DNA from 4 places in the Kitasatospora sp. NPDC057936 genome. Region 2 is predicted to be linked to each of the others. Evidence: riboswitches for the same ligand, from Rfam matches in the RefSeq annotation. Region 2 holds a riboswitch; each other region holds the start of a gene.
The links. A riboswitch is a leader RNA that binds a small molecule or an ion and turns the genes downstream of it on or off. The one in region 2 is predicted to bind cyclic di-AMP.
Positions count from the first base shown of each region.

Region 1: another riboswitch for cyclic di-AMP. It lies ahead of ACFVU9_RS37460 (peptidoglycan DD-metalloendopeptidase family protein); the one in region 2 lies ahead of ACFVU9_RS18935 (NlpC/P60 family protein).
Region 3: another riboswitch for cyclic di-AMP. It lies ahead of ACFVU9_RS40125 (transglycosylase family protein); the one in region 2 lies ahead of ACFVU9_RS18935 (NlpC/P60 family protein).
Region 4: another riboswitch for cyclic di-AMP. It lies ahead of ACFVU9_RS06580 (transglycosylase family protein); the one in region 2 lies ahead of ACFVU9_RS18935 (NlpC/P60 family protein).

Region 1 is NZ_JBHVPD010000103.1:3,572-8,959, forward strand. It holds gene ACFVU9_RS37455 (DHA2 family efflux MFS transporter permease subunit) at 1-1,305, opposite strand, end outside; cyclic di-AMP (ydaO/yuaA leader) riboswitch at 1,617-1,797, shown strand; gene ACFVU9_RS37460 (peptidoglycan DD-metalloendopeptidase family protein) at 1,800-2,729, shown strand; gene ACFVU9_RS37465 (sensor histidine kinase) at 2,935-4,386, opposite strand; gene ACFVU9_RS37470 (APC family permease) at 4,671-5,388, shown strand, end outside.
Region 2 is NZ_JBHVPD010000032.1:77,825-83,212, reverse strand. It holds gene ACFVU9_RS18950 (glycosyltransferase 87 family protein) at 1-5, shown strand, start outside; gene ACFVU9_RS18945 (hypothetical protein) at 11-1,156, opposite strand; gene ACFVU9_RS18940 (NlpC/P60 family protein) at 1,195-2,241, opposite strand; gene ACFVU9_RS18935 (NlpC/P60 family protein) at 2,469-3,593, opposite strand; cyclic di-AMP (ydaO/yuaA leader) riboswitch at 3,604-3,757, opposite strand; gene ACFVU9_RS18930 (NlpC/P60 family protein) at 4,106-5,143, opposite strand; gene ACFVU9_RS18925 (NYN domain-containing protein) at 5,344-5,388, opposite strand, start outside.
Region 3 is NZ_JBHVPD010000121.1:6,987-12,374, forward strand. It holds gene eno (phosphopyruvate hydratase) at 1-1,247, opposite strand, end outside; gene ACFVU9_RS40125 (transglycosylase family protein) at 1,502-2,431, opposite strand; cyclic di-AMP (ydaO/yuaA leader) riboswitch at 2,437-2,605, opposite strand; gene ACFVU9_RS40130 (cytochrome P450) at 2,816-4,099, opposite strand; gene ACFVU9_RS40135 (SDR family NAD(P)-dependent oxidoreductase) at 4,366-4,794, shown strand; gene ACFVU9_RS40140 (MazG family protein) at 4,817-5,388, opposite strand, start outside.
Region 4 is NZ_JBHVPD010000008.1:15,360-20,747, forward strand. It holds gene ACFVU9_RS06575 (hypothetical protein) at 104-1,081, shown strand; cyclic di-AMP (ydaO/yuaA leader) riboswitch at 1,444-1,603, shown strand; gene ACFVU9_RS06580 (transglycosylase family protein) at 1,590-2,918, shown strand; gene ACFVU9_RS06585 (hypothetical protein) at 3,203-3,403, shown strand; gene ACFVU9_RS06590 (LacI family DNA-binding transcriptional regulator) at 3,578-4,597, opposite strand; gene ACFVU9_RS06595 (glycoside hydrolase family 13 protein) at 4,623-5,388, opposite strand, start outside.

The DNA of each region.
Region 1 (5,388 bases), on a different contig from region 2:
GACCGCGGCCGGCACCCGGTACGCGTCGCCGCTCAGGCCGGCCAGGGCCGGGAGGGCCGCGACCGCGAGCAGGCCGGCCGCGCGGGCGGCGGCGTTGTTGACCCCGCTCGCGATGCCCGCGTGCCGCACCTCGACGGCCGCGAGGACGGTCGCCGTCAGCGGAGCGACCAGCAGCGTCATGCCGCAGCCCATCACCGTGACGGCGGGCAGGACGTCCGCCCAGTAGGAGGAGCCGGCGCCGGCGCGCAGCATCAGCAGCACCCCGGCGGCGCACAGCAGCGGGCCGACGGTCAGCGGGATCCTCGGGCCGATCCGCTTGCCGAGCCGCGCGGCGCGCGAGGACAGCGCGAGCATCAGCACGGTGATCGGCACCAGGGCCAGGCCGGACACCAGCGGCGAGAAGCGGGCGACGATCTGCAGCTGGACGACCAGGAGGAAGAAGACGCCGCTGAACGCCGCGTACACGCAGAGGGTGACGAGGTTCACGGCGGTGAACAGCCGCGAGGAGAACAGCCCGAGCGGCAGCATCGGTTCGGGGGCGCGGCGTTCGACGACGATGAAGGCCGCGCCGAGCACGAGCCCGAGCACGCCGGTGACCCAGACAACGGGGGACAGGCCCTCGCCGCCCGCCGTCAGCGCGTAGGTGAAGGTGCCGAGCGCGAGGGCGGCGAGCACCGAGCCGAGCACGTCGAAGCGGCCGGTGGCGCTCTCGTCCCGGCTCTCGGGGACGTAGCGGGTGGCGACCGCGATCACGGCGGCGGCGAGCGGCAGGTTGAGCAGGAAGATCCAGCGCCAGCCGGGGCCGTCCACGAGCCAGCCGCCGACGAACGGGCCGACGGCCGCCGACACGCCGCCGAGGCCGGACCACAGGCCGACCGCGGCCGAGCGGTCGTCCGGGTGGAAGACCGCCTGGAGCATGGCGAGCGAACCGGGCGTCAGCAGCGCCCCGCCGATGCCCTGGACGGCGCGTGCGGCGATCAGCACCTGGATGTTCGGCGCGGCGGCGCAGGCCGCGGAGGCGACGGCGAACCAGACCACGCCGAGCAGGAAGACCCGGCGCCGGCCGTAGCGGTCGCCGAGCGCGCCGCCGAGCAGGATGAGCCCGGCGAGCGTCAGCAGATAGGCGTTCAGCGTCCACTGCAGGGACGCGAGGGTGGCGCCGAGGTCGGTGCCGATGCGGGGCAGGGCGACGTTCACCACGGTGCCGTCGAGCATCGCCATGCTGGAGCCGAGCACTGTTGCCAGGAGGACCCAGCGTCCCTGCGCGGTGCCCAGGCGCAAGGAGCCGGCGTTGGTTGTGGCCACGGCCCGATCCTCCGCCCGGCGGGGTGCACGTGACAAGGGTCACCGGTGGTGCGTCCGGGGGGTGCGGTGGGTGATCGCGTGGTCACGGAGGGGTCGGCTCGTCGGCGGAGGGTCGTTGATCCGCTGCGGGCAGTGAATGGATTGTGCACGCACCGTATTCCGGATCATTCGGAGCGTCATCGTCGCGGGTGGGGTTGTTGCGGGTTCAAGAGATCGACATTGCTTCACCCGGACGGATGAGTTTTAGTTCAGCGACCGACCGGCCAGCCCGGACGGATCCACCGGGTGGAACGCCGAGTCCTGCCGCTGCCCGGTGGCTCGCACTGAACTCTGTACGGCAGGAGCGGGGGACCCACAGGTAAGTCGCCGGACCGGAATTCGCGCTGTTTGCGCGGAAGTTCCAGGGCCGGCTCGGGGTGAAGCCGCGCATGCGGCCGGGCAACTCCAGCCCGAACCCGACAGCTCACCTCGCAGGCGTCGGAGAGGAAACTTCCATGCCTGCTCAGGCTCGTCGTATCACCCTGCCCCGCGCCGCCCGCATCGGCATCGCGACCGCCGTCACCGGTGTCTCCTTCGCCCTCCCGCTCGTCACCGCGATGAGCGCCCAGGCCCACACCGCCCCCGGCGCCCCCGCCGCTCCGGTCGCCGCCGCCTCGGCCCCGGCCGCTCCGGCCGCCGCCCAGGGCGACGCCTCCTACCGGGTCGTCAGCGGTGACACCCTCTCGAAGATCGCCGACGCCAAGCACGTCGAGGGCGGTTGGCAGGCGCTGTACGCGCACAACCGTTCCGTGGTCGGCGCCAACCCGAACCTGATCTTCCCGGGTCAGTCGCTCGCGATCGCGGCCCAGGCCGCCCCGGCCGCCCCGGCCGCTCCCGCTCAGAAGCCCGCCGCCCCGGCCGCCAAGCCGCAGGTGCAGGTCCAGACCGAGGCCACCACCCCGGGTGCCCAGGTGCAGGTCCAGGCCACCGTGGCCCAGCCCGCGCAGGCTCCGGCCGCCGCTCCGGTCGCCGCCGCCTCCGGCTACGTCGCCCCGCTCGCCAACCCGGTGCTCGGCGAGGCCTACGGCGTCGCCGGCGCGATGTGGGCCTCCGGCCACCACACCGGCCAGGACTTCGTCGCCTCCACCGGCACCCCGGTGCGCGCCGTCGCCAACGGCGTCGTGGTGAAGGCCGACAACGGTGGTGCCTACGGCAACGAGGTCGAGATCCAGCTCGCCGACGGCAAGTACGCGCAGTACGCGCACCTGTCCTCGATCGGCGTGACGGTCGGCCAGTCCGTGACCGTCGGCCAGCAGCTCGGCCTGTCCGGTGCCACCGGCAACGTGACCGGCCCGCACCTGCACTTCGAGATCCGCACCGGGCCGGAGTACGGCTCGGACATCGACCCGGTCGCCTACCTCCGGGCGCACGGCGTCGCGCTCTGAGCTCCCCCCTTCGGGGATGACGGACCACCGTAGGTGCGGGGCGAAACGATCGTCCGGGATGGTCATGTCGGGTGACCGCTCGACCGGGTGATCGCCGCACCGGCGGACATGGGCGCGGGACACGCCCAGACCGGCCCGGCCCACGAGGACTCCTCGTGGGCCGGGCCGGTCGCTGTTTTCCCGCCCCCCGTTCTCGTCGCGGGCCTCAGCTCCGGCCGGCGCCGGCCGGCGGGGGCGTCTCCGGCGGCGGTGTGGCCGCGCCCGGCAGCCGGACGGTCGCGACGGTGCCGCCGTCCGGGCCGGCCGGTGCGAGCGCGACCTCGCCGCCGGCCGCGCGGACCGTGCGGGCGACGATCGCCAGCCCCAGGCCGGATCCCGGCAGTTGGCGGGCGGACGGGGAGCGCCAGAAGCGGTCGAAGACGTGCGGGAGGTCCTCGGCGGCGATGCCGGGGCCCTCGTCGCGGACGGCGAGTTCGCCGTCCGCCAGCGAGACGCCGATCCGGCCGCCGGGCGGGCTGAACTTCACCGCGTTGTCCAGCAGGTTGATCACCGCGCGCTCCAGCGCGTGCGGATCGGCGCGTACGTACCAGGGCGTCAGGTCGGCGCCGAACACCAGGCCGGGGCCGCGCAGTTCGGCCCGTTCGACGGCCCGGGCGGCGATGTCGTGCAGGGCGACGACGGGCAGTGGCTTCGCGCCGCGGGCGTCGGCGGGGCGGGACAGTTCGAGCAGGTCGCCGATGAGGGTGGAGAGTTCCGTCATCTGCGCCTTCATGTTGCCGAGGATCCGGGTGAGCGTCGCCTCGGGCAGCGGGCGGCCGGACTCCTGGCTGCGGATGAGCAGGTCGACGTTGGTGCGCATGGAGGCCAGCGGGGTGCGCAGTTCGTGGCCGGCGTCGGCGATCAGCCGGGTCTGGCTGTCCAGCGAACCGGCGAGGGCGGTGCTCATCGCGTTGAAGGCCTCGCCGAAGCGGGCGATCTCGTCGTGGCCGGAGACCTCGATCGTCACGCCCGGCTCCTGGGTGCGGGCGATGTGCTGGGCCGCGCGGGTGAGGCGGTCGACCGGGCGCAGGGCGGTGCGGGCGATCCACAGGGCGCCCGCGGCGGCGAGCGCGATGACGACGGCCGCGGCGCCGGCGGTGATCAGGGCGAGCTCGGTGAGCGCGTCCTGCACCGGTTCGAGCGGCTGGGCGAGCGCCACGGCGGCGGTGGAGGCGGCGTTGTCGAACATCACCGGGCCGAAGCTGACCACGTAGACCCGCACCGGGGTGCCGTCCACGGTGCGGCCGTCGCGGAACAGCGAGGCGGCGTGCGGGCCGCTGCTCCCGCTCTGCGCGACGGGCAGGTCGTCCGGGGTGGCGACCACGGCGCGGGGGTCCTTCTGCGGACAGGAGGTGCCGTCGGCGACGATCACCGTGGGGACGGTGTCCCCCCTGGGCATCCAGGGCTGCCCGGCCGCGCCGTTGCACCAGTCGTTCAGCGCCTTGATCTGCGCGCCGCTCGGCGGCCGGTCGCCCGGCATCCACGCGTGCGACAGCGTCTGGTCGACCTGGTTGACCATCTCGTCGCGCGCGACGAACCAGCCGGCCACCGCGCAGGCCACGACCGCCAGCGAGACCGCGGCCGCGGTGAAGAGTGCGAGCCGGCCGCGGAGCGTCATCCGGCCGAACCAGTGGGCCGTGCCCGGTCTCTCCCTACCCGGTCTTTCCTTGTCCTCTGCCGTCATGGCTCCCATTCCCCCGGGTGTTCGTCCATCGTCGGGCCACGATCCACCGCGACCGTGAGACGGCGATGAGAGCCGGCTGACGTGGAGATCAAGACTGCGTCCGGTGGAGTGGCCGGAATGGTCGTTCGTTGACGATTTGTTCGGCGTGCGGGCCTTCGGCGTGCTGCGATGGCGCCGGTCGGGTGCGGTGGTCGGGTGCGGTGGTCGGAGGCGGGCGGATGGCGGTCCAGAGCGGCGGGCGGGCGGTGGAGCGTGGGGTCGACCGGCTGAAGCCGGGGTCGGTGGGGCTCGTGGGGGTGGTGTTCATGGCGGTCGCCACCGCCGCTCCGATCACCGCGATGACCGGGAACCTGCCCATCGTCGTCGGGCAGGGCAACGGGGCCGACGCGCCCGCCGCGTACGTGGTGGCGACGCTCGTGCTCACCGTGTTCTCGGTCGGGTACGTGGCGATGGCCCGGCACATCACCGCGGCCGGCGCGTTCTACGGGTACGTCTCGCACGGGCTCGGACGCGTGGTGGGGATGGCGGCCGGGCTGCTCGCGCTGCTCGCGTACGTCGCCTTCGAGGCCTCCGTCGTCGGTTTCTTCGCGTACGCGCTGCGTGGGCTGGTGCGGGCGCAGCTGGGCGTGGACCTCGGGTGGGGGTGGTACGCGGCGGCCGGGCTGCTGGTGATCGGGGTGATGGCCTGGTTCGACCTGCACCTGACCGCGCGGGTGCTCGGGGTGGCGCTGGTGCTGGAGGTCGGGGTGCTGGGGGCGGTGTCGCTCGCGGTGCTGGCGGCTGGCGGCGGGCCGGACGGGATCGTCGGCGAGGCGGTGAATCCGCTGAACGCGCTGAAGGGGGTGGGGGGTTCGGGCGCCGCGGCGGCCGGGCTCGGGCTGTTCTTCGCGTTCACGTCGTGGGTGGGGTTCGAGTCGACGGCGATGTACGGGGAGG
Region 2 (5,388 bases):
GTTAGCCGCCCTAGGCGTTGAGAGCGGCCACCTCGGCCACCCACAGCCGCGTGAACTCGTCCTTCCCGAGGCCCAGTTCGGCCCGGAACAGCCGGTCCATCCGCTGGTCGCGGTCCTCCCCCGCGCCGTCCGCCGCGCCCACCGCGCGGTAGAACGCGACCAGGCGGGCGGTGCCGAAGCGGGCGGCGATCAGCCGACAGGCGAGCCAGGCCTGCTCGTAGGCCTGGGCGATGCCGGTGGTGCCCGCGGCGAAGTCGCGGTCGGCGGGCAGGGCCGTGGGCACCCTTCCGGCGGCCACGTCCCGGGCCAGCTCGGGGGCGATCTGGCGGGGCGTGCGGCCGGAGTCGCGGTAGGCCGTCCAGTCGGCGACGCCCTCGGAGAGCCACAGCGGCGTCCAGGCCCGGGTGTCGGCCCGGGTCGCGACGTGGGTGGTCTCGTGGGTGACGACCACCTGGCGGCCGAAGTCGCTGAGCCGCCCGAACGCCTCGGGGTTGATCAGCACCCGGTCGGCCGGGGTGTGCGAGGGCGCGCCGGGGGCGGCCACGGTGACCGCCGCCATGCCCGTCCAGCCGGCCGGATCGGCCTCCAGCAGGCGGGCGAACTGCGGCTCGGTGGCGGGCAGTTCCAGCAGCAGTCGGCCCGCCCAGCCGGTGCCCCAGACCGCGCTCACCGCGGGGACGGCGCGGTCGCCGATCGCGACCGGCCCGGCCGGGTCCGGTCCGGCGGCGAGGCCGAGCACCAGGCACTGCGCGCCGCGCGCGGACCGTCCCGTCCCGAAGTCCCAGAGCGCCGGCGGCCCGCTCGCGGCGTCCTCGCGCTCGACCCGCCAGCCGTCGGCCCGCGTCAGCGTGAGGCGGCGGGGGTAGACGGCGGGGTACTCGTCGTAGCCGGCGACCCGGACGTCCAGGTCGGCCGTGACGGTCAGCCGGCCGGGGTCCGTGCCCGGGGAGACGACGAGGTTGCGGTAGCCGGCGGTCAGCGGCAGTCCGGTGGTGGCCGACAGCTCGCGCGCGCGTTCGTCCAGCACCGCCGCCACCTCGGTCCGCTCGTCCGCCCCGCCGAGCCCCCGGCCGGCCACCGCGGGGGCGACGGGCGGCAGCGACAGCTGGGTCAGCCCTCCGGCGGCGAGCAGCAGGGCGCCTCGCCGGGACAGCACGCAGGGCCGTATCGCGTCCGGTCCGGACGGGGTCGGGCTCAGAGCCGGACCACCCCCGCGACGGGCATCGCATTGACGCTCTCGTACCGGACCCTGGCCCCCGGGTACGGGGCGTGCACGATCACCCCGCCGCCGGCGTACATGCCGACGTGGTGCATGTCCCGGTAGAAGATCACCAGGTCTCCCGGTCGCGCTTCGGACAGGCTCACCCGCTGGCCGGCGTAGGCCTGGGCCTGCGAGGTGCGCGGCAGGCTCACTCCCGCCTGCCGCCAGCTGTAGTACATCAGACCGGAACAGTCGAACGCGCGGGGGCCGGTGGACCCGTACACGTACGGCGACCCGATCATCCGCACCGCCGCCGCGAGCGCCGCCGCCCCACGCTCGGAGGCGGGCGGGGTGGTGCCGAGGTCCAGCCGGTCGGTGCCGCGGGTGGCGCGCTGCTCGGCCTCCTGGGCGTCCTGCGCGGCCATCCGGGAGCGCTCGGCGGCGCCCAGGCTGTTGAGCAGCCGCTGGGCCTTGGCCAGCCGCTGCTGGATCTCCTGCTTGCTGTCGGCGAGCGTCCGGCGGGCCTGGTCCAGCTCGGCGAGCTTGGCGGCGGTCTCGGTGCGGCGCTGGTCGAGCCCGCGCTGACGGGTCACCAGCTCGTGCAGCGTCTCGTTCTGCCGCTCGGTCGCCTGGTCGAGGGTCCGGGCGCGGGCGAGGTAGCCCTCCGGGTCGGTGGCGAGCATCAGCTGGACGGTCTGCGCCATGCCGCCGGAGCGGTACTCGGCGCCGGCCACGGTGGCGAGGTCGCCGCGCAGCTGGTTCAGCTGGTCCTGGGCGGCGGCGATCTCGCCCTGGAGGACGGTGGTCTCGCCCTGGAGCCGCTGCTGGGCCTCCTGCGCGGCGTTGTACTTCTCCGACGCCTGTTCGGCCTCGTTGTACAGCTGCTCGACCTGCGCCTTGACGTCCTTGCGGCTGGGCGCGTCCGGGGAGCCGGGGGCGGCCTGGGCGCTGCCGCCCGTCGTGACGCCCAGGGCGGTGGTGGCGGCCGCGGTCAGCACCAGCGCACGGGCGAGCAGTTGGGAACGGCGGTGCACGGGCATGGCGGCGGCTGCTCCAATCCTGCGGACCGGTCCCGCCGCCGCACCCAAGCGGGCGGTCCTGGAGCGGGAGTCCGGTGGCAGACGTTAGCGAGTCCGGGCAACCGAGTCCAAACCCCTCCCAACCCGAATATTTGACCCTGAATCGGACATCAGTCCGAGGAAAGGAAACGCCGCAGGCCCGGACCTCCGGGGAGGAGGGCCGGGCCTGCGGGAAGCCGAGCGGGGAATCAGACCCGCACGATGGACGAGAGCGGCATGTTGGTGACCGCCTCGTAGCGGACGCTCGCACCCGGCTTGGGCGCGTGCAGCACCTGGCCGTTGCCGGCGTAGATGCCGACGTGGTGGGCGTCGTTGAAGAAGATCAGCAGGTCGCCGGGCTGGGCCTGGGAGAGGTCCGTGCCGATCCGGGTCCCGGCGCCGGCCTGCTCCTGCGAGGTACGCGGCAGCGAGACGCCGGCCTGGTCGAAGGCCCAGACCATCAGGCCCGAGCAGTCGAAGGAGTTCGGGCCGGTGGCGGCCCAGACGTACGGGCTGCCGATCTTGGTGGCGGCGTAGGACAGCGCGGCGGCACCGCGCGAGCTGCCCGCCGCCGGCGGCTTGGCGACCGGCGAGGACGACGGGGCCGAGCCGAGGTCGGTGCGGCTGCTGTCGCGGGAGGCGCGGTCGGCGGCGGCCTGCTGGGCCTTCGCGGCGTCGGCCTTGGCCTTGGCATCGGCGGCGGCCTTGTCCTCGGCCGCCTTGATGGCCTGGCGCTCCTGCTCGGACAGGGTGTTGAAGAGGTTCTGGGCGGCCGTCAGCTTCCCCTGGATCTGCTCCTTGGACGCCTTCAGCTGCTGGGTGGTCGCGTCCAGCTCGGCGAGCTTGCCCTGGGCCTCGGTGCGGTCCTGGTCCAGCTTGCGCTGCTGGTCCTGGAGCTCCTTCAGCTGACCCTTCTGGGTGCTGCCGGCCTGGTTCAGGGCGTCGGCCTGGCTGAGGAAGTTGTCCGGCTTGGACGAGAACATCAGCTGGACGGTCGGGGATATGCCCCCGTTGCGGTACTGCTCGCCGGCGATCTGGGCGAGGCCGCCCTGGAGGTCGGTCACCTGCTCCTGCTGGCGGGCCACCTGGTCCTGCAGGCCGCTGACCTGCTTCTGCAGCTCCTGCTGCTTGGCCTGGGCGGCGTTGTACTGCTCGGTCGCCACCTCGGCCTGCTCGTTGAGCTGGTCGACCTGCTCCTTGACCTGGTCCTTGGTCGGCGCGGGGTCGGCGTGGGCGCCGGACTGCGCGGAGAGGGCGACGGCTGCCGCGGCAACTCCGGTCAGGAAGGAAACTCGGGCACGGCCGGCGGGCTTGGGACGACGATGGGACGCCACGAAGGCGGACTCCTTCTTCCTACGTCCGCCTACCGGGTGAGCTGACGGGTTCGGGCCGGAAGCATGCCCTACGACGCCTCACGGCCGTTCCACCGGCCGACCTGGCGCCGATTCACCCCGGAGGAACGTGGTTCCCCGGCTCCGCTCCACAGCGCCCCCTGTCACTGGGCTCCCCTGTCGGACGGTCGCTTCGACCCGTCCCGCTGCTTCACGAACTCGGCGGGAACCACCGCCGCCACCCTGGCTGGGCGATCGACAGTGCGGTGGTCCGGGTCACGACCCTAGTAACTGAACCGTGATCGGTTCAAATCCTTGTCAGAAAAAAGGCGGAAGAATAACCAAGTTCTTTTGTGAAGATGACAGAAGGTGATCGCAGCAGCACGCAAGGCTGATCACTTGTCACGCGAACGCGGCGAAACGCAGGGAAACGCGCTCAAGCGAACGCGCCACCCCTGCTCGGGAGGTGGCGCGGATCACAGGGCCGTCGCGCCGGCCCGCGGCGTGTCGGGGGGTCAGACCCGGCGGATGGTGTTGATCGGCATCGCGTCGGCCTTCATCACCTTGACGACGTCGCCGGTGTGCGGCGCGTGCACCACCATGCCGTTGCCGATGTACATCGCGACGTGGTGCATGTCGGGACCGTAGATCACCAGGTCGCCGGGCTGCGCCTGGTCCAGCGAGGGCACCCGGGTGCCGTAGTGGCCCTGCTCCTGCGAGGTGCGCGGCAGCGAGACGCCGGCCTGGCCGTACGACCAGAGCATCAGGCCCGAGCAGTCGAAGGTGCTGGAGCCGACGGCACCCCACACGTACGGCGAGCCCTGCTTGCTCATCGCCTTGGCCACGGCCACGGCCGCGTAGCCGCTGGCCGGCGGCAGGCTGCTCAGGTCGACCCGGTCGGTGCCGCGCGAGGCGCGGTCGTCCTGGGCCTGCTGGGCCTTCAGCGCGGCGCGCTCGGAGGCGCTGAGCGAGTTGAGGAGGTCCTGGGCCTGCTTGAGCTTGGCGTTGACGTCCGCCTTGGACTGGTTCAGGTCCTTGGTGGTGGAGTCCAGGGAGGCCAGCACCGCGGCGGCCTCGGCCTTCTCCTGGTCCAGGCGGCGCTGCTGGTCCAGCAGGCCCTTGAGCGCGTCGGTCTCGGTGGCGGTGGCCTGCTGCACGCTGGAGGCCTTGGCCAGGTAGTTGTTCGGGTCGGAGGAGAGCATCAGCTGGACGGACGGGTCGATGCCGCCGGTGCGGTACTGCTCGCCCGCCACGCCGGCGAGGCCGGTCTGAAGCTGGGTCATCTGCTCCTGGCCGCGGGCCACCTGGTCCTGGAGCTGGTCGGCCTGCTTGCGCAGCTGGTCGGCCCGCTCCTTGGCGCCGTTGTACTTCTCGGCGGCCTGCTCCTGCTCCTGCTGCAGCTCGTCGATCTGCGCCTTGACATCCGTCTTGTTCGGCTGCGGCGCGGCGTGCGCGGCCACCTGGGCGGAGAGCGCGACCGCGGTCGCAGCAGCAGCGGTGAGCACGGAGACCCGCGCGCGGCTCGGCTGCTTGGGACGGCGGTGGGAGGCCAAGGGACCTGCTCCTTCTTCCATGGACTCACCGGTTCGGGTGAGAAATCCGGAAAATAGGTTTGACGCCAGACCCTAGTGAACATCCAGGCATTGCGCCACTCCCCCAAAGGCGTGAACTCCGAGCCCCCACGCCGCTTCACCGAATCCGCACATCACCGCAAACCGGACGCTGAGCGGCCGTCATCCCCATCGGCACGGAATCAGGGCCGCGCCAGCCGGTTCAGCAGCAGAACCGAGGCGACCGG
Region 3 (5,388 bases), on a different contig from region 2:
GCGTACTCGGCGGCGTCGTCGAGGATCTCCTCGATGCGCAGCAGCTGGTTGTACTTGGCGACGCGCTCGGAGCGGGCCGGGGCGCCGGTCTTGATCTGGCCGCAGTTGGTGGCGACGGCCAGGTCGGCGATGGTGACGTCCTCGGTCTCGCCGGAGCGGTGCGACATCATGCAGCGGTAGCCGTTGCGCTGGGCCAGCTCGACGGCGTCCAGGGTCTCGGTCAGCGAGCCGATCTGGTTGACCTTCACCAGCAGCGCGTTGGCGGTGCCGGTCTCGATGCCCTTGGCCAGGCGGGCCGGGTTGGTGACGAACAGGTCGTCGCCGACCAGCTGGACCTTGTCGCCCAGCTTGACGGTCATGGCCTTCCAGCCGTCCCAGTCCGACTCGTCCAGCGGGTCCTCGATGGAGACCAGCGGGTAGGCGGCGACGAGCCCGGCGTAGTACTCGATGAGCTCCGCGGCCGAGAGGGCCTTGCCCTCGAACTGGTAGGCGCCGTCCTGGTAGAACTCGGAGGCGGCGACGTCCAGGGCCAGCGCGATGTCGCGGCCGGGCACGTAGCCGGCCTTCTGGATGGCCTCGGTGATGAGGTCCAGGGCCTCGCGGTTGCTGTCCAGGTTCGGCGCGAAGCCGCCCTCGTCGCCGAGGCCGGTGGACAGGCCGCGCTCCTTCAGGACGCCCTTGAGGGTGTGGTAGACCTCGACGCCCCAGCGGACGGCCTCGGAGAAGGACTCCGCGCCGATCGGGGCGATCATGAACTCCTGGATGTCGACGTTGGAGTCCGCGTGCGAGCCGCCGTTGAGGATGTTCATCATCGGGACCGGCAGGACGTGCGCGTTCGGGCCGCCCAGGTAGCGGAACAGCGGCAGGTCGCTCGCCTCGGAGGCGGCGTGCGCGACGGCCAGCGAGACGCCCAGGATGGCGTTGGCGCCGAGCGAGGACTTGTCCGGGGTGGCGTCCAGGTCGAGCATGGCCTGGTCGATCAGGCGCTGCTCGGTGGCGTCGTAGCCGACCAGCTCCGGGCCGATCTGCTCGATGACGGCCAGGACGGCCTTCTCCACGCCCTTGCCGAAGTAGCGGTTCTTGTCACCGTCGCGGAGCTCCAGCGCCTCGAAGGCGCCGGTGGAGGCACCCGACGGGACAGCGGCACGACCGGTGCTGCCGTCGTCGAGGCCGACCTCGACCTCGACCGTGGGGTTGCCACGCGAGTCGAGGATCTCACGGGCTACGACGACATCGATGGACGGCACGAGGCATCTCCTTGCGGAAGCAGGGTCCCGCTGACCAGTGGTGCGGCCGGCGGGATGATTGCGGAGTCGTTACGACCAGAGCCTAACCGCACGTGGTCCCGGGGCCACGCCGACCTCGGTCCCGTCTCAGCGTGTGGCCGGGCTACTTACCGGTAGTTCACCTGGGCTCCCCGGGAAAAGGGGCGGAAGCGGACGAAGGGGGCCGATCCGGGGTCGGCCCCCTCCGTGGCGTGTCGCACCGGTTCCGGCCGGCGTCAGCCGAGGTGCAGCACCTGGCCGGGCAGGATCAGGTTCGGGTCGCCGCCGACGGTGCCGCGGTTGCCGTCGTAGACCGACTGCCAGCCGCCGTGCACACCCTGGGCGGACGCGATGCTCGACAGCGTGTCACCGGCGTGGACGGTGTAGTCGTGGCCGCCCTGCGGGGCGACGGCGGCGCGGGGGGCTTGCTGCTGCGGCTGGGCGTACTGCTGCTGGACCTGCTGCTGGGCGTACTGCTGCTGGGCGGCCTGCTGCTGGGCCTGGCCCGCGTACTGCTGGTAGACGCCCTGGTGGCTGGTCCAGTACCAGGTGCCATTGTTCTGGTACCAGTACACCTTCGCGTCGGCGTCCCAGCCGGCCTTGCCGGAGAAGCCCGGGGCCTGCGGCTGCTGCTGGGCCTGCTGCGTGTGCTGCTGGTACTGCTGCTGGGCGGGCTTCTGAGCCGGCTTCGGCTGGGCCGGCTTCGCCGCGGGCTGCTGCTGCACCGGCTGGGAGTGCTGCTGCGCGGCGGGCTTGGCGTCGGAGGTGTCGACGGCGGCGGGGGCGCCGCCCTTCGACAGGCCGGCCTTCTTCGAGCAGACCGGCCAGGCGCCCGGACCCTGCGAGGCCAGGACCTTCTCGGCCACCGCGATCTGCTGGCCCTTGGAGGCCTGGTTGGCCTGCGCCGCGTACGCGGTGCCGCCGAAGGCCTTCCAGGTGCTGGAGGTGAACTGCAGGCCGCCGTAGAAGCCGTTGCCGGTGTTGATGCCCCAGTCGCCGCCGCTCTCGCACTGGGCGACGGAGTCCCAGGCGGAGGCCGGGGCGGCGGAGGCGCCGGTGGCGGTGAGGATCGGCATCGCGAGTCCGACGCCGGCCACTCCGGCGACGGCGATGGCCTTCTCGGTCTGGGTGCGACGGCGGTGACGACCGGTTCCAACGAACAGCATGAAGGGGTCCCTCTCCGCACGCCTGCGAGGTGAGCTGTCGGGTTCGGACCGGGAGGTGGCCCGGCCGCCGTCTGCGGAAACGATTCCGCTCGGGCGGCTTCACCCCAAGCCGTGGAGGAACGGCAACAAACCTGGTTCCCCCGCCCCTGCCCAGGGTTCTGGTCGGTTTCCCGTGGCGCGGCGGGCAGGACTCGGCGTTCCGCACTCGGGGTCCGCAGCTGCGAACTCCAGGGAGAGTAGACAGATCCTCAGACCAATCACAAGCTCATATCGCAGACATCACACAGAAATTACGGCACGTGGTCGATCGCCTACCAACGGCGGTTGTTTGTCCGGATTGATGGGTGTTCATACGGCCGATCCGTACCGGTTCGCGACGTCCCGTCAGTGTGTCGGAGCGTCGGGAAGCGCGTGCGGTGAACGGCTCTCGGGACTGAATTCGACCGGAAGTTCGCGCAATCCGCGCATGATCAGGCCACCGCGCCACCGCAGGTTCTCCGGGCTTTCCGCCAGCGCGATATCGGGCAGCCGGGACAACAGCGTGGCCAGCGCCGACCGGCCTTCGAGCCTGGCCAGCGGGGCGCCGATGCAGTAGTGGATGCCGTGCCCGAAACCCAGGTGCGGGTTGTCCGCCCGGGCCAGGTCCAGGGTGTTCTCGTCCGAGAACCTGGCCGGATCCCGGTCCGCCGCCGCCAGCACCACGAGCACCGGGTCGCCGACCGGGATGTCCACCCCGCCGATGGTCAGCGGGTGGGTCGCGAACCGCCACGTCGCCAGCTCCACCGGACCGTCGTAGCGCAGGAGTTCCTCGATCCCGGTCTCCAGCAGCGCCGTCTCGCCCCGCGCCACCGACTCCTGCAGCAGGCGGCGCTGCTCCGGGTTGCGCAGCAGCGCGTACGTCCCGTTGCCGATCAGGTTGACGGTCGTCTCGAAGCCGGCGAACAGGAGGATGAACGCCATCGCGGCGGCCTCGTTCTCGGTGAGGTGCTCGCCGTGGTCGCTCGCCCGGATCAGGCCCGAGATCAGGTCGTCCCCGAGGTCCGCCCGCTTGCGGTGGATCAGCTCCAGCAGGTACGCCCGCATCCGCTTCACCGCCCGCCCCACGCCGCCGCGTTGGCCGCCCCCGTGGCGGATCATCATGCCGGCCCAGTCACGGAAGTCGTCCTGGTCCTCGGCCGGCACGCCGAGCATGTCGCAGATCGCGTAGATGGGGAGCGGGAACGCGAACTCGTGGATGAGGTCCGCCGAACCGCGCTGCGCGAAGCCGTCGATCAGGCGGTCGGTGAGCTGCTGCACCCGCGGCTCGAACTCGGCCACCCGGCGCGGCGTGAACGCCTTCGACACCAGGCGGCGCAGCCGGGTGTGGTCCGGCGGGTCGATGTTCAGCAGGTGCGTCATCAGGTCCGCCTGCCGCTCCCCCGGGATCCCGACCCGGCCGGTGCGGTGCGCCTGCTCGCTGTGGTGCGCCGGGTTCTTCGACAGCCGGCCGTCCGCCAGCGCCTGCCGCGCGTCCGCGTACCGCGTCACCAGCCAGGCGTCCACCCCGCTCGGCAGCGTGGTGCGGTGCACCGGGGCGTGCTCGCGCAGCCACGCGTACGCCGGGTACGGGTCGGCGGCGAACTCCCACGTGAAGAGCGGCGGGCGGGCGGCGTCGGGCTGAACTGGCATGGGACGACCGTATCCGGTGGGTCGGGGGCACCCCGCCATCTACGGTGAGTGACCGGATCGTCAACGACCCGCGGACCGTTCCTCAACGCCCCGCGAACGGCCCGTGGACAGTGCGTGGACGGGTTTTGGACAGCTCTTGGACGGTGGGCAGGCGTGAGCCTGGTCACCTGAGGGGTAACCCCTGTTGCGGAGGGTCAGGACCTGCCTACGATCCTCGGCAGAAATCGTGGGCGTCAGTGCGGACCGCCCACAGGGAGGAGCGCACCATGCGGGTCACCGGGGCAGTCGTCGTCATCGCGGTACTCGACGGCGGGTCGGGAGCCGACCTCGCCCGCCGGTTCACCGCGGCCGGCGCCGCCGGAGTGCTGATCGCCGACCAGCGGGCCGGCGTCGCCGAGGACCTCGCCGGCGAACTCGACCGGCCCGGCTGCCCCGTCGTCGGCGTCGGCGGGGACGTCCGCCGCCCCAGCGACGTCGCCGCGCTCGTCGACACCGCCGAGAAGCACCTCGGGCCGATCGACCTGTTCTGCGTCGCCGGCCCGGACGGCGAGCGGATCATCTCCCTCGCCGACCTTCCCGACCATCTCGGCCTGGAGCGCCTCGCCGAACTCGTCGCCCTCGTCGGCGAGGCCATCGGCGAGGTCGTCCTGCCCCAGCCGCGGACCACCGTCCAGGACGCGGTGACGGCGGCCTGAGGCCCTTCCCCTTCCCCCGCGTCTACTCCGGCTTGAGGCCCTCGGCCTCGCGGACCGCGTCCCGGTAGGCGCGCGCCGCCGCGCGCAGCGCCGCGTCCACGTCCACCCCCGCGTCGTGCGCCCGCTGCGCCACGGCCAGCAGCAGCCTGCCCGCGGACTCCTCCGTGAGCTCCGCGGGCAGCTCGTACGACTCGTCCGGCACGCCCTCGAACCCGGCCCGGCGCACCCGCGACACCAGCTTCGCCGCGTACGCGAGCGACGGCAGCCCGGCCGGCACGCCGTCCAGCACCGACTCGCGGTCCGCCTTCTCGGCCGCCTTCAGCTGCTCCCAGTTCGCCTCGACCTCGGCGGCGCCCTCCGCCTCGACGTCCCCGAACACGTGCGGGTGCCGGTACATCAGCTTCTCGACCAGGTCACCGGCCACGTCGTCGATCGAGAAGGCGTCGGTCGGGTGCTCCTCGGCGATCCGCGAGTGGAAGAACACCTGGAGCAGGACGTCCCCCAGCTCCTCGCGCAGCGTCTCCCGGTCCCCCTCCTCGATCGCCTCGACCAGCTCGTACGCCTCCTCGACCAGGTACTTCACCAGGCTCGCGT
Region 4 (5,388 bases), on a different contig from region 2:
CCGCGCACGCGAGAGCTCCGCGCGCCGCGCACACCACGCTCGCGCGAAACCGGCACGGCAGCCGACTGCAGCCCTGACGGGCCGATGTCCTACGATCTCCGCCATGAGCACCGCAGCCATCCCGGGCGCGCCACTGCCCGTTCGCACTCCAGGCTCCCGTGCGCGGGGGCGCCACCGTCGCCCCGAGCGCCCCGAGATCCCGTCCGGCTCCCCGGCCCTGGTGCTCGCCGTGCCCGCGACCGCCGGGCCCGAGTCCCGCTCGGTCGTCGAGGAGCTGCTCTCGATCGTCCGCAGCGAGCAGAACGGCGTCCAGACCGCGGTGGGCTACCTCCCCGGCGACGGCACCGAGGGCGCGGACGGCACCGAGCGCAGCATCGGCGAGCTGCTGGCGGCCGCCGCCGAGGCCGGCGTCCCGGCACCGATCCTGGTACCCCTGGTGCCCGGCCCGCACGACTTCCTGCCCGAACTCCACGCACTCGCCGCCGAGTACGGCGCGCACGTCACCGACGTGCTGGGCCCGCACCCGCTGCTGGCCGAGGCCGTCCACGTCCGCCTGTCCGAGGCCGGGCTGGCCCGCGCCGACCGCGCCCGCCTGTTCGCCATCGCGACCGCCGCGGACGGCGTCGTGCTGACCACCGTCGGCGGCGAGGACGCCGCGGCCGCCGCCGGCATCACCGGCGTGCTGCTGGCCGCCCGCCTGGCCGTCCCGGTCGTCCCCGCCGCGCTCGACGTGCCCGGCTCGGTCGCCGCCGCCGTCGCGCACCTCAAGGAGACCGGCTCGCAGCGCCCCGCGCTGGCCCCGCTGGTGATCGGCCCGGAGGCGGACTCCGAGCTGCTCGCCACGGCCGCCGAGGAGACCGGCTGCCCGTCCGCCGCGCCGCTCGGCGCCTACCAGACGGTCGGCCAGCTCATCGCCTCGCTGTACCTGGCCGCGCTGCCGGCGCCGTCCGCGGAGGCCCTGGCCGCCGCGCAGGCCCAGGCCGAGGCCGAGGCGGCGGAGGCCGCCTCCGAGGGCTCCCGCGCGGCCCACGCGGCCGGCGGGACGGCCTCCGGGGCGACCGGGGAGGCCGCCGGCGAGTAACCGCCGACAACGCGTACGGAAGGGCTCGGAGCGACCACGCTCCGGGCCCTTTCGGCTTGCGGCGTAAGGGAATTAAGAGCCGAATGCGCGAGATGTCCGTTCTGTGATTGTTTGCGATCGGATGACCGTCCGTCATGCGATTCCTGAGAACCTGCCAGTTGTGCACATCCGCAGGTTTATTGCGAGAAAACGATCATTTTCGATCTTGGAGAAGGAAAGTTTTGGTGGCTTTCCATAATCCGTGATGCGCATCACAGGTATTTGCAGTTCGTACTTAAGTCTGCTTAACGTGCTCCCCGTTCGTGACCACACGGACCCAGCACATCCGCAACGCCGAGTCCTGCCGTCGGGTGCGCTGGAAGCGCGAAAACGCACCACGGCAGGAGCGGGGGACCCACAGGTAAGTCGCCCCGGACCGATCCACGGAACGGTCCTGGGCTAGGGGTGAAGCCGCGCCACAGCGCGGCCGGGCAACTCCGGCCCGAATCCGACAGCTCACCTCGCAGGCGTGGGAGAGGACCGCGTCTTCATGCTGCCCACCAACGGCACTCGCCTGTCCAGCCGCACCCGCCGCGTGATCGCCGCCCTCGGCGTCGCCGGCGTCGGCCTCACCATCCCCTGCCTCACCTCCGGCACCGCCTCCGCCGCCTCCGTCGCCACCTGGGACAAGGTCGCCCAGTGCGAGAGCAGCGGCGACTGGAGCATCAACACCGGCAACGGCTTCTACGGCGGCCTGCAGTTCACCTCCAGCACCTGGGCCGCCTTCGGCGGCACCTCGTACGCCCCGCAGGCCAACCAGGCCACCAAGGACCAGCAGATCGCCGTCGCCGAGAAGGTCCTCGCCTCGCAGGGCCCCGGCGCCTGGCCCGTGTGCTCCGTCCAGGCCGGCCTGACCGCGGGCGGCGCCCCGGCCGCCGTCGACACCTCCGCCGCCGCGAGCACCGCGAAGGCCGCCCCGGCCGCCCCGGCCGCCCCGGCCGTCAAGCCGGCCCCGAAGCCCGCCGCCAAGCCCGCCGCCCCGGCGCAGGACCAGGCGCAGGCCCCGGCCGCCGCCGACTCCGCCAAGGGCACCTGGGCGCAGAAGCGCCAGGACTGGACCCAGGGCGGCACCACCCAGGCCGGTGCCTCGGACTACACCGTCGTGGCCGGCGACTGGCTGTCCACGATCGCCGACAAGCACAACGTCAAGGGCGGCTGGCAGCGCCTGTACGAGCTGAACCGCGGCACCCTGACCGACGGTCCGGACACCATCTACCCGGGCCAGCACCTGTCCTTCGGCGACTCCGCCCAGGCTCCGGCCGGCCAGTCCGGTGACTTCAACTGGTTCGACCGCTCGCAGAAGCCGGGCCAGTCCTCCGCCGGGAACGCCGTGAACGCCCAGCCGGCCGCCGAGGCCCAGACCCCGGCCGCCAAGCCGTCCTCGAAGCCCGCCGCCAAGCCCTCCGCCCAGGCGCAGACCCCGGCCCCGGCCGTCACCGGCTCGATGGCCGCCGCGGTCAGCTTCGCCAAGGCGCAGGTCGGCCAGGCGTACGTCTACGGTGGCACCGGCAACGGCGGCTGGGACTGCTCGGGCCTGACCCAGGCCGCGCTGCGCGCCGCGGGCATCTCCATCCCGCGCGTCGCCAACGACCAGGCCGCCGCGAGCACCCACGTCTCGCTGGACAGCCTGCAGCCGGGCGACCTGCTGTTCTGGTCCAACAACGGCCAGGACTCCGGCGTCTACCACGTCGCCATCTACATCGGCGGCGGCCAGTACGTCGAGGCCGCCAACCCGAGCTCGGGCGTCCGCCTGCAGACCATCGCCAACTGGGCGCCGGACTTCGCCGGCCGCGTCTGAGGATCCTTCCGGAACCGTCCCGCCGGGGACGGGTGACGGATCGCGGATGACAGCGAACAGATGACAGATAACAGATTTCATCATCTGTTATCTGTCATCTGTCACCCGCCCACCGCCCCGGGGAGAGACTGGTCGCTCTCCCCGGGGCTTCGGCGTACCCGCCTCCGAAGTCCGTGCCGCCTCCCCCCGGCGCGCACCCGCGGCTCCGCGCATCGGAGCATTCGCGTGGTCAAACCCCGGCCCAGCGGGCATGCTGCTGCTCTGCACCCGAGGAGGAGTCACCCATGGCCCAGGTCACCGTCACGCTCGACGCGAACCTCGCGATCGACGCGATGATGCTCTCCGGCACCAAGAGTCCCCAGGACGCCGTCGAACTGATCCTGCGCGACTACCTGGCCCGCGGTCGCCGCACCGAGACCCGCACCGGCGACGCCGCCGACGGCCACCGCGTCACCGCCGACCGCCCGACCGTCCAGGAGGGCTGACCCCGGCCCGGCACGGCACTCGCGGCACAGCCCAGCACGGCGCAGCACAAGCCCAGCACAGCACAGCACAGCCCGGCACAGCACAGCACAAGCCCAGCACAGCCCGGCACGGCACGCCGAAGGGCCCCGGAGAGCAACCGCCCTCCGGGGCCCTTCACACGGCCGTCACCGGCCTCAGCGCGCGCAGGCCCCCGTGGAGCCGCGCATGACCAACTCCGGCTGGAACATGAACTCCCCGCGCTGGGCGGCGTTCCCGCCCACCTCCTCCAGCAGCGCGTCCACCGCCGCCGTCGCCATCGCCTCGACCGGCTGGCGGATCGTCGTCAGCGGCGGCTCGGTGAAGGCGATCAGCGGCGAGTCGTCGAAGCCGACCACCGACACGTCCTGCGGCACCGACAGCCCCCGCTGCCGCACCGCCCGGATCGCCCCGAGCGCCATCATGTCGCTGCCGCACACGATCGCCGTGCACCCCTTGTCCAGCAGCGCGCCCGCCGCCGCGTGCCCGCCCTCGACGCTGAACAGCGTGTGGTGGACCAGCTCCTCGGCCTCCTCCTGCGTCCGCCCGAGGACGGTGCGCATCGCGGCCGTGAAGCCCTCGATCTTGCGCAGCACCGGCACGTACCGCCTCTGGCCGACCGCCAGCCCGATCCGCTCGTGCCCCAGCTCGGCGAGGTGCTGGACGGCCATCCACATGGCGGCCCGGTCGTCCGGCGAGATGAACGGCGCGTCGATCCGCTCGCTGAAACCGTTGATCAGGACGAACGGCACCCCGCGCCCGGCCAGCCGGGCGTAGCGGTCGTGGTCGGCGGTGGAGTCGGCGTGCAGACCGGAGACGAAGACGATGCCCGCCACCCCCCGGTCCACCAGCATCTCGACCAGTTCGTCCTCGGTGGACCCGCCGGGCGTCTGGGTGCACAGCACCGGCGTGAAGCCGTGCCGGCTGAGCACCTGCTCGATGACCTGCGCGAGCGCGGGGAAGATCGGGTTGCTGAGCTCCGGCGTGATCAGCCCGATCAGCCCGGCGCTGCGCTGGCGCAGGCGGGTCGGCCGCTCGTACCCGAGCACGTCGAGGGCCGCCAGCACGGTCTGCCGGGTGGCGGCGGAGACGTTCGCCTTGCCGTTGAGTACGCGGGAGACGGTGGCTTCGCTGACCCCCGCCTGCGCCGCGATGTCTGAAAGTCGCGCCGTAGTCACGGTCCCAGAGCCTATTGCAACCACGTCAGACCGCCCACCAGCCGGTGCTGTCCGGTGCGAGCACCGTCTCGCCGCCGTCCACGACCAGTTCCGCCGAGGCGAGCAGCAGCGTGCCCGGGGCGGGTATGCGCACCGGCTCGCCGCTCGCGTTGACCGTGCAGACGAAGGAGCCGCGGCGGAAGGCGAGCGTGCCCTGCGGGGCGTCCAGCCACTCGACCCCGGTGCCCGCGCCCAGGTCGGGCTGCGCCCGGCGGACGGCGAGCGCGCTGCGGTAGAGCTCCAGGGTGGAGGTCGGGTCGCCGGTCTGCGCCTCGACGCTGAGTTCGGCCCACTGGGCCGGCTGCGGCAGCCAGGACGGCCCGCCGGCGACCGGTCCGAAGCCGTACGGCGCCTCGGTGCCGGACCACGGGATCGGCACGCGGCAGCCGTCGCGGTAGCCGTCCTGTCCGGCCTGGCGGAAGAAGGACGGGTCCTGGCGGACCTCGTCGGGCAGGTCGGTGACGTCCGGCAGGCCGAGCTCCTCGCCCTGGTAGACGTAGGCGGAGCCGGGCAGCGCGAGCATCAGCAGGGTGGCGGCGCGGGCCCGGCGCAGGCCGAGCGCGCGGTCGCCGGGGGTGCGGATCTGGGTGCCGAGGCCGGGCTCGTTGGCGAAGCGGGTCGCGTGCCGGGTGACGTCGTGGTTGGACAGCACCCACGTGGTGGGGGCGTCGACCGGGCGCATCGAGTCGAGCGAGACGTCGATCACCTCGCGCAGCGCGGCGGCGTCCCAGTCGGTGCCCAGGTACTGGAAG